DNA from 2 places in the Shimazuella sp. NTD250 genome. Region 1 is predicted to be linked to the other one. Evidence: a T-box and tRNA genes for the amino acid it is inferred to sense, from the RefSeq annotation. Region 1 holds a T-box; the other holds one or more tRNA genes.
The links. The T-box of region 1 lies ahead of leuS (leucine--tRNA ligase). A T-box ahead of a tRNA ligase gene usually reads a tRNA of that ligase, here a tRNA-Leu.
Positions count from the first base shown of each region.

Region 2: it has a tRNA-Leu gene. The T-box ahead of leuS (leucine--tRNA ligase) is inferred to sense a tRNA for this amino acid. The anticodon was not compared.

Region 1 covers NZ_JCAJZS010000001.1:176,363-183,510, forward strand. The annotation lists gene leuS (leucine--tRNA ligase) at 1-1,772, opposite strand, end outside; T-box leader at 1,828-2,047, opposite strand; gene AC5WOF_RS00955 (PRD domain-containing protein) at 2,493-3,323, shown strand; gene AC5WOF_RS00960 (beta-glucoside-specific PTS transporter subunit IIABC) at 3,431-5,287, shown strand; gene AC5WOF_RS00965 (glycoside hydrolase family 1 protein) at 5,307-6,761, shown strand; gene AC5WOF_RS00970 (2-keto-3-deoxygluconate permease) at 6,895-7,148, shown strand, end outside.
Region 2 covers NZ_JCAJZS010000001.1:592,726-599,873, reverse strand. The annotation lists gene AC5WOF_RS03255 (hypothetical protein) at 1-1,002, opposite strand, end outside; gene AC5WOF_RS03250 (ATP-grasp domain-containing protein) at 1,479-2,720, shown strand; gene AC5WOF_RS03245 (ATP-grasp domain-containing protein) at 2,717-3,922, shown strand; tRNA gene AC5WOF_RS03240 (tRNA-Ser) at 4,540-4,631, shown strand; tRNA gene AC5WOF_RS03235 (tRNA-Phe) at 4,646-4,721, shown strand; tRNA gene AC5WOF_RS03230 (tRNA-Thr) at 4,741-4,816, shown strand; tRNA gene AC5WOF_RS03225 (tRNA-Trp) at 4,860-4,933, shown strand; gene AC5WOF_RS03220 (YugN family protein) at 5,088-5,507, opposite strand; tRNA gene AC5WOF_RS03215 (tRNA-Cys) at 5,685-5,758, shown strand; tRNA gene AC5WOF_RS03210 (tRNA-Leu) at 5,792-5,879, shown strand; tRNA gene AC5WOF_RS03205 (tRNA-Arg) at 5,944-6,020, shown strand; tRNA gene AC5WOF_RS03200 (tRNA-Arg) at 6,062-6,138, shown strand; gene AC5WOF_RS03195 (hypothetical protein) at 6,270-6,932, opposite strand.

The DNA.
Region 1 (7,148 bases):
GGACTAACCACATTTCCTTTTGATTTGGACATCTTGGCTCCATCTCGTAATACCATACCTTGAGCCAATAAACTTTCAAAAGGCTCTTCTACCGAAACTAACCCTGCATCGTGCAGTACTTTCGTAAAGAAGCGAGAGTAGAGCAAATGCAATACTGCGTGCTCAATTCCTCCGATATATTCTTTTACAGGTAACCATTCATCTGCTTTATCTTTCGCAAAAGGAATTTCCTCATTTTTGGCATCTACATACCGGAAGTAATACCAAGAAGAGTCGATAAATGTATCCATCGTATCGGTTTCCCGGCGTGCTTTTGCCCCACATGAAGGACAAGTGGTATGAACAAAACTCTCTGATGTTGCCAAAGGGTTGCTCTTTCCATCAAAGACAACATCTTCTGGAAGAACTACTGGCAGTTGGTCTTTTGGTACAGGAACTACCCCACAATCATCACAATAAATAATCGGAATCGGTGTGCCCCAATAACGTTGACGAGAAATCAACCAATCGCGAAGACGATAGTTGGTTACACTTCCACCTTTGTTTTGCTGCTCCAAATGATCGGCAATTGCCGTAATCGCTTCCCGGTTGTTTACTCCATCAAAAGAACTAGATGAAACTAACTTCCCTTCTCCTGTAAATGCTTCCGCTAGGTGTTCTGCTAATTTCTCTCCATCTGGTTGAACAACTACTTTGATTGGTAGATTATATTTGTTCGCAAAGACAAAATCACGTTCATCATGGGCTGGAACCCCCATCACTGCACCTGTTCCATAATCAAATAAGACATAATTGGCAATCCAAATCGGAATTTCTTCCCCTGTCAATGGATGGACAGCTTTAGAACCCGTATCATAGCCAATTTTCTCAACATCGGTAGCAGTCCGCTCTAGTTCAGTCGATTTACGCATCATTTGGATAAAGTCAAGAATCTCCTGCTCTTGTTTATTTCCTTGAATCAATTGAGGAACAAGCGGATGTTCAGGTGCTAAAACCATATAAGTGACACCATATAATGTATCTGGTCGTGTTGTGAACACACTTACTTCTTCCTCCACTGATGGTAGGGAGAAAGTGACATTTGCACCTTTGCTTTTCCCAATCCAATTTCGCTGCATTGTTTTAATTTTATCAGGCCATCTTGGCAGTGTGTCCAATCCATCTAGCAAGCGCTCTGCATAGTCTGTAATCCGTAAAAACCATTGTTCTAACTCTTTTTTGATCACTTCAGAACCACAACGCCAGCATTTTCCATCTTCTACTTGCTCGTTGGCAAGAACAGTCGCACAGCTTGGGCACCAGTTGACAGATGCCTCTTTGCGGTAAGCCAATCCTCGCTCATAAAAAAGCAAGAACAACCACTGGGTAAACTGATAATAATCAGGCAAGCAGGTACCTACATAACGATCCCAATCATAGGAACCACCTAACAATGCCTGCTCTTTGCGAATCCGCTCCATGTTATTTAATGTCCATTCACGTGGATTGACCCCACGCTGAATAGCAGCATTTTCTGCTGGCAGACCAAATGCATCCGCACCCATTGGGTGAAGCACGCGATGACCGTTCATCTTACGAAAACGAGCGATCACATCTCCTATCGAATAAACACGAACATGCCCCATGTGAAGCCCGTCTCCTGATGGATAGGGAAACTGTTCCAATGCATAATAGGTTGGTTTTGTTTTATCTTCATCTGTTTTATGCAGCGCATTTTCTTCCCAGTATGCTTGCCACTTTGTTTCAATCTCCCGATGTGCATACTCTTTCATGCCAATCAACCTTTCTTCATCTAAAAAATAAAAACCTCAAGCCACTAGCTATTTTGCTAGGGACGAGAGGTTGTCTTCCCGCGGTACCACCCTAAATTAGCGTCTTGTTCGGACGCTCGGCTCGAACCTGTAACGTAGGTATACGCCAAAGGCTACTTGTTATTCCCCTCTGGAGCGATGAAGCGAGTTCACATATCCCTCAGGTTGACTTGCACCAGTACGTCAACTCTCTAAACTGAGAGAAACAAGCTACTACTCTCCATCCTAGCTTCACTCATGATATTGCCATCATTATGCCCTGCTTTGAAGACAATGTCAAGAAGATTGCGGATTGGTTGTGCTTTTTCCTGTCGAAATAAAAATGTAACATACACTGTTGTTTCTAGTTAAGATCATAAATCTTGAACGATGTCATTATCAAAACAAACTACCTATATGTGACACATTGTTATTGTCAATTGGATTATCATATAAATGAAAAATGATAATCTGTAGCCTCCTATCATTTAGCAATTGACAAACCTCTTGATCGACAACTATAATACGAAATAGATAGTGGAAGCGTATACATTTCATTTTGTTGTTTGGAAGTGCTTGAAATGAAATTTTGTATTTTATGATCAAAATAAAATAAATGGACTGTTACTGACTCGATCAGGCATGACCAAGATAAGTGTTTACTCACTTGTTTTGGTCATTTCTTGTTTAGGAGGTGAACAAATGAAGGTAATAAAAAAGATTAATAATAATGTCGCCCTGGCAATCAACGATAAGAAGGAAGAAGTATTGGTTGTTGGCAAAGGATTAGGTTTTAAAAAAACCCCTTATGAAATAACCGATGCCGATATTGTTGAAAAAATATATGTCTCTCCTAAAAATATTAAAATGTTTGATTTGCTTAATGATATTCCTATTGAAGATATTTATTTAGCTGAAGAAATCATTAAAGCTGGTAAACAGATATTATCAACTGAACTTAATCCCAACTTAATTCTTACATTATCAGACCATATCAGCTTTGCACTTCAAAGGAGTAAAGAAAATGTCCAAGTCAAGAGCCCCTTAGAATGGGAAGTAAAAACCTTATATCCCGAAGAAACAAGAGTCGGTAAAAAGGCTCTAGAAATTATCAAAGAGCAAACAAATATCCTTTTGCCACCATCAGAGATTACCTTTATCGCCCTTCATTTTATAAATGCTCAAATCGGCTCTGGTGAAATGAGTGAAACAACAAAAATAACAAAGATTACAGGCGAAATTTTATCCATTATCAAATACTACTATAAAATGGATTTTGATGAAAATGCACTCCACTTTACAAGGTTTGCTACCCATATTCGGTATTTTATCATCAGACACATGACTGCAAATTCTTTAAAAGGTGAAAATGAAGCTCTTTTTCAGATGGTAAAGGAAAAATACCCTACTGATATAAAATGTGTAGAAAAAATCGAGACATTTTTACAGACTCACTATCAGTGGGAATGTTCCAATGATGAAAAATTATATTTGGTTTTACACATTCATCGATTAGCACAATCAAATAAATAATGGACTGTTACTGACTCGATCAGGCATGACCAAGATAAGTGTTTACTCACTTGTTTTGGTCATTTTTTTTCTCACAAACGATATAAACCAAAAAGGAGAGGTTGACAATGGCTCAGGTAGGGTTAGCATCCAAAATCTTAGAATTGATTGGCGGAAAAAACAACATTTCACAATTCACTCATTGTGCAACTCGTCTAAGATTTGTTTTAAAGGATGATACAAAAGCCGATGTGCATGCATTAGATGCACTTGAAGGCGTCTTAAAATCGCAAAATAAAGGGGGACAATTACAAGTAGTAGTAGGTGAAAAAGTAGAATCCCTTTATGAACAAATAAGAGAAATAGCCCATATTACAAATCACGATGAGGCAGAAAAAAGAAAAAAAGGCTTTTCGATTAATCAAATCTTTGAAACGATTGCTAGTATTTTCACTCCTTTGTTACCAGCTTTAGTAGGTTGTGGCATGGTCAAATGTCTATCTACTATTATCACAGCAATGAAATGGATCGATCCAAAGTCAGGTTTTATTGCCATATTCGATATGATCGGTGATAGTATTTTCTATTTCTTACCGTTCTTCTTAGCCGTGAGTGCAGCAAGGAAATTTAAAACAAATGAGTACCTAGCAATAGGTTTAGCCGCTGCATTGTTACATCCTACCATTTTAGATGCTGCACAGAATATAGCTAAGACAGGAGTTACAACGATTGACTTTTTAGGCCTGCCAATCCTATTGGTTAAATACTCTTCATCTGTTATCCCCATCATATTGTCCGTTTGGCTATTGAGTTATGTTTACAAGATGGTAGATAAAGTGATTCCGGAATTTTTAAGAGTAATTCTCACACCAATGATCGTACTGCTGATCATGATCCCACTCGAATTAATCGTCATTGCTCCTTTCGGTTCCTATGTAGGAAATTGGTTAACTATAGGAATAAATGCTTTGTTTGCAACATTTGGAGTAGTTGCAGGTGCATTGTTAGGTTTCTTTAAACCGATAATGGTTATGTTTGGTATGCATTATGCTATTATGCCTATGCAAATTCAACAAATTGCGGAAGTAGGATATACGGTTTTGATGCCAAGTGCATTAGGCGCAAATCTGGCACAAGCTGGAGCTGCTTTGGCAGTATTCTTTTTAACAAAGAGCAAAGCAATGAAATCTGCTGCTGGAACAAGTGCCATTACAGCAGCTTTTGGAATTACAGAACCAGCTATATATGGGGTAAACCTAAAATATAGAAGACCTTTCTTTGCAGGATGCGCAGCAGCAGGTATAACGGGAGGATTTTATAGTTTTGTTCATGCTAAATCAACAGCGATCGCATTACCAGGACTGCTGAGCCTCTCCTCTTATGAAGCAGATAAATACATGTATATCATTATCGGGTGTATCATGGCAGCTCTATTAGGATTCTTATTCACTTTAGCTGTTGGTATTAAAGAAGATGACACATCAAAGATAGAAAAAGAAAAAAAGAAGACGGATATTGCCCTAACCCGCGAATTTTCCATTATGAGTCCTTTAGCTGGCGAAGTAAAAGACTTGGCAGAAGTGGATGATAAAACATTTTCACAAGAGTTAATGGGAAAAGGAATTGCTATTATCCCTTCTAATGGCAAGGTATATGCTCCGTTTGAAGGTACTGTCGATGCCATTTTTAAAACAAAACATGCCCTCGGGCTAAAATCAAATACTGGAGTAGAGGTTTTGATTCACATTGGAATCGATACCGTAAATCTGGATGGTAAACATTTCACTGCCCATATTGAACAATCACAGAAGATGAAGTTAGGAGATTTATTAATCGAATTTGATGTAGATGCTATTAAAAAAGAAGGCTATGACATCATCACACCGATCATCGTGACAAATAGTGATGACTACTTAGCTGTCCTCCCTGCAACAACAGGATGGATAAAAGAAAAAGAGGAACTGCTCAAAGTAATAAAAGCATAGAAAGGAACCGGTGAAAGAAATGACAACAGGATTTCCAGCAGACTTCTTATGGGGCGGAGCTTTATCCGCATGTCAGGCGGAAGGGGCATATAACGAAGATGGTAAATCAATGACCATCCCAGAAGTAATGAAATTTAATCCCAAAAATGACCGTAAGATTACAAAGCAAATGCAGATTACGATGGAGATGATCCAAGAAGCGAAAAATGATCCAGATATAATCAAATACCCTAAACGAAGAGGAATCAATTTTTATCACACTTACAAAGAAGATATTGCCTTATTTGCAGAAATGGGATTTAAAGTATTCCGCTACTCCATATCTTGGGCTCGTGTATTTCCAAATGGTGAAGATGCAGCACCTAACGAAAAAGCATTGAAATTTTATGATTCATTAATCGATGAATGCTTAAAACACAACATGGAACCACTGATAACCATTTCCCATTTTGATATGCCAATTGTACTAATCGAAAAATTTGGTGGTTGGTATAACGAAAAATTGATAGATTTGTATGCCAAATACTGTAGAGTACTCTTTGAAAGATATAAAGGAAAAGTAAGATATTGGGTAACATTTAATGAAATCAATATGAGCGTAAAAGCAGGCCCCAAAACCTTAGGAATTATAAATGAAGGGCAGGAAAACTATGAGGAGATGTTATTTCAAGGGCTCCATCATCAGTTTGTTGCCGCTGCAAAGGCGACAAAGCTAGCTCATGCAATAGATGCAGAAAATAAAATAGGCAGTATGGTCGCTTATTTCACTACTTATGCTTATACCTGCAAACCAGAAGATGCGCTGCAAATGCAACGAGATGATCAAATGAAAAACCTATTTTATCTAGATATTTTGAATAAGGGTAAATATCCATACTATGCAAAAACGTACTTCAAAAAACATCATATTCATCTGAGCATAAAAGAGGAAGATTTAGCAATCCTAGCAGAAAATACAGCAGATTTTGTTGGAATGTCTTATTATAACTCCATGATTTCAAGCAGTGATACAAAACAATTGAAATTGACATCAGGAAATGTTCACAGCGTCTATAAAAATCCACATTTAGCTGAAAATGAATGGGGATGGCAGATTGATCCTATTGGATTACGTTATACTTTGAATTCAATATATGACCGCTTTGAATTACCCATATTTATCTTAGAAAATAGTTCTGGATTTCTCGATACATGGAATGAAGATGGCACCATCCATGATCCATATCGAATTGAATTTTTACAACAACATATCTTACAAATGAAATTGGCATTGGAAGATGGTGTGGAAGTGATTGGTTATACAATGTGGGGACCTATAGATATGATTAGCTCTTCCACCTCAGAAATGACAAAGCGTTATGGATTCATCTATGTAGATCAAGATGACTATGGGAATGGTTCCATGAAAAGAGTGAGAAAGGATTCTTTTTATTGGTATAAAAATGTTATTTCTACGAACGGTGAAGAAATATAACAATTTGGGCTCATCTCTAGCGAAATTCAAGTGGCAATCCTGATTTTGCCACTTGAAGCTTTTCGCTGTTTTCTTTATGCCTTCCTATTTTGTTGTTCTATCATCGAATTCTATTTCTAATAAGGAGCAGAAAATGGATATTTTAAACAGAATAAAGAAAATACCCGGTGGATTACTGATTATTCCCATGCTGATCACAGCAGTTATCCATACTGTTTTTCCACGTGTATTAGAAATAGGTGATCTTACAAGTGCTGTTTTCACCACCAAAGGAACAATGACCTTGATTGCATTGATGTTATTTATTTCAGGCAGTCAATTTAAGCTATCACAAGTTGGTATTACCCTGAAAAGAGCAGGAATTTTATCTGTATCGAAAATCGTTTT
Region 2 (7,148 bases), 420 kb from region 1:
AAAGTGAATGACAGGAGGTGCTTCTGCTTTTATCAACAGCATAAATAACTCATCTGGATGTTGATCCCATAGCTCAGGAAATGCTTCTTCGCGTTCCTCTGGTTCTTCCAAGTAGGCATTTGGTGTTGCTTGCCAAGTAGAGCTGCTATAGGTAAACCGTGTACTGTGGTGATAAAGAAGATGATTTAGAACCCAGTTTTCTTTGTAGGACTCAACATATTTGATTTGATCAGTACTTGGAAGTTCTAGACGAATTTGTTTTGCATCGTGCTTAGAATATTGCAGCAGCACCTCGGTAGCAAAATGAATATAGTCTTTCACGTTATGTTTTCCTAAGTTTCGTAAGGTGCGCCATGTTCTTTTTGCTAAATAGCTTCTTGTTTTTGGGGAATAAGCAAGTTTTGTCTCTGTTTTTTGTGTTTGTTGAGTAGGTGAGGAAATACGCACATAGTAATCTCGATCTTTCTCAAAACGATATGCCAGTCGAGATAAAATCTCTATATCTTGCTTTCTTTCTGCTAGTTTAAAGATAGCTTTTAAATAGCGCAGATAGTTTTTGTTGAGAGCGCTGTAGAGATACTTATTATTTCGGTAATTGTAATAATAGTAACCGATATATACACCTGCTTCGTTAGTGTATCGGTTGAATTCTTGATAGTTATAGTATTGGAGTAATTTTTTCAATCCTTCTCTCGCCAGTGGGTGATCAGTTAAATAGAGAGTCCAAATCCAAGATCTGTCCCGTTTCAGGACCTGATGCATATTGATGTAATCATAACGCTGTGTTTTTTCATTCCATATGTACTGACTTTCTAAAAGAATAGCGAATTTGATCAGTTGATCGCTAAAATTTGGGTCATTTTTGATCAGTAATATTTGTAGGTCTGCTGGAAGTGAGGCGAGAGGCTGTTCGGCTTCCCACCAAGCTACATGATTCTGAAGTTGATCCCATTCTTGTTTGAATGTAGCATCCTCTTTTTTGCGGATCTGTTTTTTTAGCACAAGCTCGCTCCTTTCTATTGTAGATAAGGATGAGTTTTACCTTATCTAGCTGGACACTAGGTTGTAAGTTTATACCTTAAATAAATATAAAACCTGACCCATTGAAAGGTCAGGTCATATCACAATGGTTTCGATGCTGAAACATATGCTAAAAATGATGATTATAAATAAATATATATGATTTTGGAGAATTCCGTCAAGAATGAACCGAAAATATATTCGCAATAGTTTGGGGTGGATCTAAATAGGATGAACAAGAAAATGGTATATGGAAACTCATGTCATCTTTTTTACCTGTGTAGGTGTCAATGAAGTGGTCATAATAGCTTCTCTTGATAAATTTTCTTGTGATTTGATTTTTTTATATCTTCTTTACATAAATTTATTTTTAATAGTAATAAATATCAATATATTAGAGTGTGCAATATGTTAATAATATATATAATTAACTTTATATTAAGAAAGGGGTAGTTTAAATGAGTGTTCTTATTTTAAACAGATTTCCGTATATTTGGAATACTTATAATAATTTTAATGAAATTTCAAATAAGGTTGTTTTTATTAGCGATCAAAAAGTAATGGAGCCATATTTTGTAGATTCATTTGCACACTATGAAGAATTTACTAGCTTTCATAACAATGATGCTGTTTCTTTGCGTGCAATTGATTTGCATGCAACATACCAATTTGAACATATTGTTGCTGTATCAGAGTATGATTTGGTTCGAGCAGCTGAATTAAGAGAACATCTAGGAATTGATGGTCAAAAGGTACACAGTGCAATACAATTTCGCAATAAAATTAGAATGAAAGAAGCCCTGAGAGCGAAATGTCAAAAAATCCGTATTCCAATATTTAAACAAGTGGAAGATATCTTTGATCTCCTTCATTTTATTGATGAAGTTGGCTATCCCATTATTTTGAAGCCGATTGATGGTGCAGGAGCTACAGGAATCACTGTACTACACAACGAGACGGATCTTTTGGAGTTTGCAAAGAGTGGTCTTCATCACAAAATGGACGCAGAACAATTTTTTGAAGGAGAAGAATATCATATTGATGGTGTTATTGAGGATAATGAATTGAAGTTGATATGTGCTTCAAAATATTTAGAGCCAATGTTTCATTATCAGAATCAAACATTCATTTCTGGCAGTTATATGATGCACAATGATAATCCATATAAAAATCAAATAGAAGAAGCGATGGCAGAAGTCATTCGAATATTGGATTTTCCTTCTCATGCAGTATTTCATGGAGAATGTTTGGTAACCTCGACAGGAGAAATTATTTTTATTGAAATTGCATGTCGACCCGGCGGCGGACGTATATCAAAAACAATGGAAGTGGCTTATGGAAAAGATTTATTGCTTGTATCTGCAGAGTTGCAAGCTGGTATTGCTTTTGGGCAAAATTTGCTCGGACAAGCTCCCGCCCGACTGAGTGGTTCAGTGCAGGCGTTGTCAAAAGAGGGGGAATTGGTATCTTTCCCTAAGTGTGAACCGCCAGATTGGGTTTATGAATATATACAAGATGTACCAGAAGGGACATCTTTCAGTGATCCCAAAAATAGTTGTGATTCAGTAGCTTCTTTTGTAGTAATTGGAGAAACAGAAGAAGAAGTAAGGACACGATTACAAAACGTTCTGAAATGGTTTGACACAAATACAATATGGATGGCAGCTGGAAATAGATCAGAAGGAGAAACGAACGAATGACCATACTAATCCTTGAAAATCTACCTTATACCGCCTGTCCCTTAAAACAAGTATTCTCCACTACAACAGAAGAATTAGTCGTTTTGGCCTCTGATCATGTTAAGCATACGTTTGATAGAAAGGATTATCACCATATTGAATTTTTTCCAAATTATATTTCAAACGACCAAGTTATTCTTCGTGCCATTGAATTACATCAGACCTATCATTTTACTTCCGTTATCGCTTTACAAGAATATGATCTAGTAAGAGCAGCAAAACTGAGAGAATATTTAGGTATTCAAGGGCAAAGCGTTGCAAGTGCGATGGAATTTCGCAACAAATGGATCATGAAGCAAAAATTACGAGAGAATGATATTCCAGTTGCAGAGATGACCTTAGCACAAACCGGATTAGATATTTCCCGATTTGCCGATCAGTATGATTATCCGATCGTAGTCAAACCCATTGACGGTCTTGGTTCAGTTTCGACTTATGTTTTGCATCATCGGCAAGAACTAGAAAATTTTTTAGCAAACGAACAACTTTCGGAAGTATTAGTTGAGAAATATATTGATGGGGAATATTTTCATATTGATGGTTGGGTGGAAGACGGGGTCATTCAATTAACTACTGTGTCCAAATATTACAATGCACCACTTGCTTCGAGTTCGATGACATATCTAGGAAGTACGATGTTACATCCTCAAAATCCTTTGAGCCGGCGACTTTCCGCAGGAACCAGAAAAGTATTGGAGATTTTAGACACACCAGCAAATACCACATTTCATGCGGAATGGTTTCATACTCCGAATGATCAAATTATTTTTGGGGAGATTGGCAGCAGGACAGGTGGTGCAAAAGTATCTGACACACATAAACTTGCATACGATGTGTCATTGTTTGATATTCATGCTCAAATTTCTGTTGGACTTCCAGGTCCAGTATTGAAGGAAGAAGTGAAAATGAATCCCTCCCATTTAGCTGGATGGTTATTGGTGAACACTAAATATGGATTATTACATGTGAACTCTACCTTGTTTCCAGAATGGGTGAAAGTGGCCCAAATTACTGGAGAAGATGGAAAGTCATATGATCAAGCGCAATTAAGTGTCGATTCCATCGCTCAATTTGCTTTTGTAGGGAGGAATGAAGAAGAATTGTCGCAGCGGTTGAATCAGCTTATTTCTATTGTTGATGAGACATTTCAATGGGAGAACTAAATATACGCAAAATCCCTGTTTCCAGCAGGGATTTTGTTGAAAAAAATATAAAAATTTGAATCGCAGTATTAGGAATAGTTTGAGATAATTTGTTCAGGTGACTAATTGCTGCTTTATATATAGGAACCAAAAAAACCTAGCCAAATGAATTAGCTAGGTTTTAAAAAGTTATCTACGAAAACACCTTGATCTGGTAACGCCACTGAGCTAGCCCCCGTGGTGGGGGGTCGATTGTGGTAGCGGCTACGCCTACTTAGGCGGCCACAATCACCCCCCACCACGGTAGGGCTAGTATAGTAACGCGGGACCGGATGAAGTATGGGAATCTTACACGCAGATACGGCGTAACACCGTACACAAGAAAGCTAGATAACTTTTAGGTATATGTACACTGTTTGGAATACTAAAAAAATAGTAACATAGAATGTATGTTTTTGCAAATGAAAATATTATGTAGATAAATGCGATGCAAGTAGTGGGAAATGCTTCCACCCCGCTATATAACTAATAAATATTCGTTTTCGAAGCATCATTAAAATAAAATGAAAAAAAGAGTTGACAACAAACCTCATTACAGGTTAAGATAGATCTCGTTCCTGACAAAATCAAAGTGTTTTGGAGAGATGTCCGAGCTGGCCGAAGGAGCACGATTGGAAATCGTGTATACGTCACAAGCGTATCGAGGGTTCGAATCCCTCTCTCTCCGCCATCTTATACATAGATGGCTCGATAGCTCAGTCGGTAGAGCAGAGGACTGAAAATCCTCGTGTCGGCGGTTCGATTCCGTCTCGAGCCACCATTTGAATGTTTTTGAATATGCTGAAATAGCTCAGCTGGTAGAGCAACTGACTTGTAATCAGTAGGTCGCGGGTTCGAATCCTGCTTTCAGCACCACATATCATCATAGCCACCAATCCATTGTTGGTGGCTATGTTATAGGGGCGTAGTTTAATGGTAGAACAGAGGTCTCCAAAACCTCCAGTGTGGGTTCAATTCCTACCGCCCCTGCCAATACAAAAAGCCACTCTGCTTCTTGATGACAGGGTGGCTTTTTTCTGCATGAAAGACAGCTTAGTGACAAGTAATATCTTTTGTGGCGAACCTCTAGAGAAGTTATCTCTAGAGAAAATGGTTTGCGCTTTTTTATAGTTGGATTGTTTTCAACTTATATGTGTAACCCTTCCACTCGATTCACAATCTCTCTGGCCCTGTCTATCCATTTTTGATCAATGGGATGATCTTCTGCTGGGATAGGAGTTGTAAACTGATTCATCATTCCGCTAAAAACACCAGAATCCCCAGTAGGATCACTAGATTCATCTGTGCGAAATTCATGTTTGATTACAAATGGTTTTCCGATTCGAACGAGAGTATCTGGATCTCCGATATCACCTCGCACCGCAAATACAGGAATGCGAAGAAAATACCGGTTTCCATGTTCTTCTTCCCAGTCCAATGGTTTGTCGAAATAACCATGATCATATGCATAGCCGCCGCCTATGTGGAAATCTTCCTCTTCCAACTGATCAGAGAGACTGGCGAATTGTGTTTGTTTGTCTTCGATGGTAGATTCAATTGGTATCATGCTGGACATCCTTTTTTGTTATAGTGTTTGAGGTTTTAGGATTTCTCATTCATCCGAAATAATACAGCGATGAACAATAAAAGTTTAAACATGGCTTTGGGTGGAGTTCAAAATTTTATTATTGACTTTTGGTGGGATTATGTTAGAATATTCAAGTGTCACAAGATTGAGTGTTATGGCGGCATAGCCAAGTGGTAAGGCAGAGGTCTGCAAAACCTTTACCCCCGGTTCAAATCCGGGTGCCGCCTCCATTAAAAACTTTTTGTATAATTCCGCTTGCTTATGCGGGTGTGGCGGAATTGGCAGACGCGCAAGATTCAGGTTCTTGTGGTCATGATGACCGTGGAGGTTCAAATCCTCTCATCCGCACCAAAAAAGTGCTTGACTTTTATGTGTGAAAGAGTTATGATGGATTTCGTTGTTGCAAAATGAATACGGGCTCTTAGCTCAACTGGATAGAGTGTCTGACTACGGATCAGAAGGTTAGGGGTTCGACTCCTCTAGGGCCCGCCATTTTTTCAACAATGAATGATAACGTCTTGCAAAATGAATATGGGCTCTTAGCTCAACTGGATAGAGTGTCTGACTACGGATCAGAAGGTTAGGGGTTCGACTCCTCTAGGGCCCGCCAAACAAAAAGATGAAAGCACATGCTTTCATCTTTTTTGATCTTTCATGCAAGTTGTTAAATATAGTTACTATAAAATTTTGAATCCATTCTTTCAGTTTAATAGAATGGGAAAATGCAGTCCACTAGAGGAGTTATTTTCTTTGGAGAATTTCCCATTCTTTTTGATATTGTTCTGCAAGATTACATTTATTAGAAATGTACTTGCGCAAAGTGGCTGAATATTTATTTTTAAAAGTAGCATTGGATGGGTTAAATTCATATTCTGTTTTTGAATCTTCCATTTCTTTGAAGTAAGTATCACAAGCCAATCTTTTACTATAGGACGAATTTATATTGGTTAAAATAATAAAGTTATCTTCTGCACCGGGAATATACTTGATCATAAATCTTTCACCTTGGTTGGGATAGATATAACCATTCTCAGGGGCTGGATAAATGTTAAAGGCTGTGCTCTCAAATGTTGTTTGGATCGTTTTATTTGCTGTTGTAAGAATCAACAAGTAATAACGTTCAATTGGAATATCATTGTAAGTACTATTTGTCATTTCTGTTTTAGTTACCACTGCCTCAGCTATTTTCCCATTTTTATTCAAAAATACATTATTTAAATCGGTTCCCCAGATCACATTTACAATACCAATTAAGAAAAATAGAACAGAAATGACGACTCCAACAGTGCCCCGCTTGGAGTATTTAAATAATAAGGGAAGTACTATCCCGACGAAGATAAATCCAAAAAGTAAAAAAAATCGATAAGCCACCAAAAAATGAATAATATTTGAGAGAAAGCTCATGTTTCCACACCCTTGTTGTCTGTGTTAGACCAATAAAAAATTGGACTCATCATAAATATAATTTTATTTATTATTAAATTCAATTTTTTATTATTTATATATTTCAATTTTTCATATACATAATTTTTGTATTTGATAAGTCCTAAATTATTTGTAAAAAAGACTTATATTGCGATAATTTCGTTTCCGGCAAATAGACACAAAAAAACAGAGGAG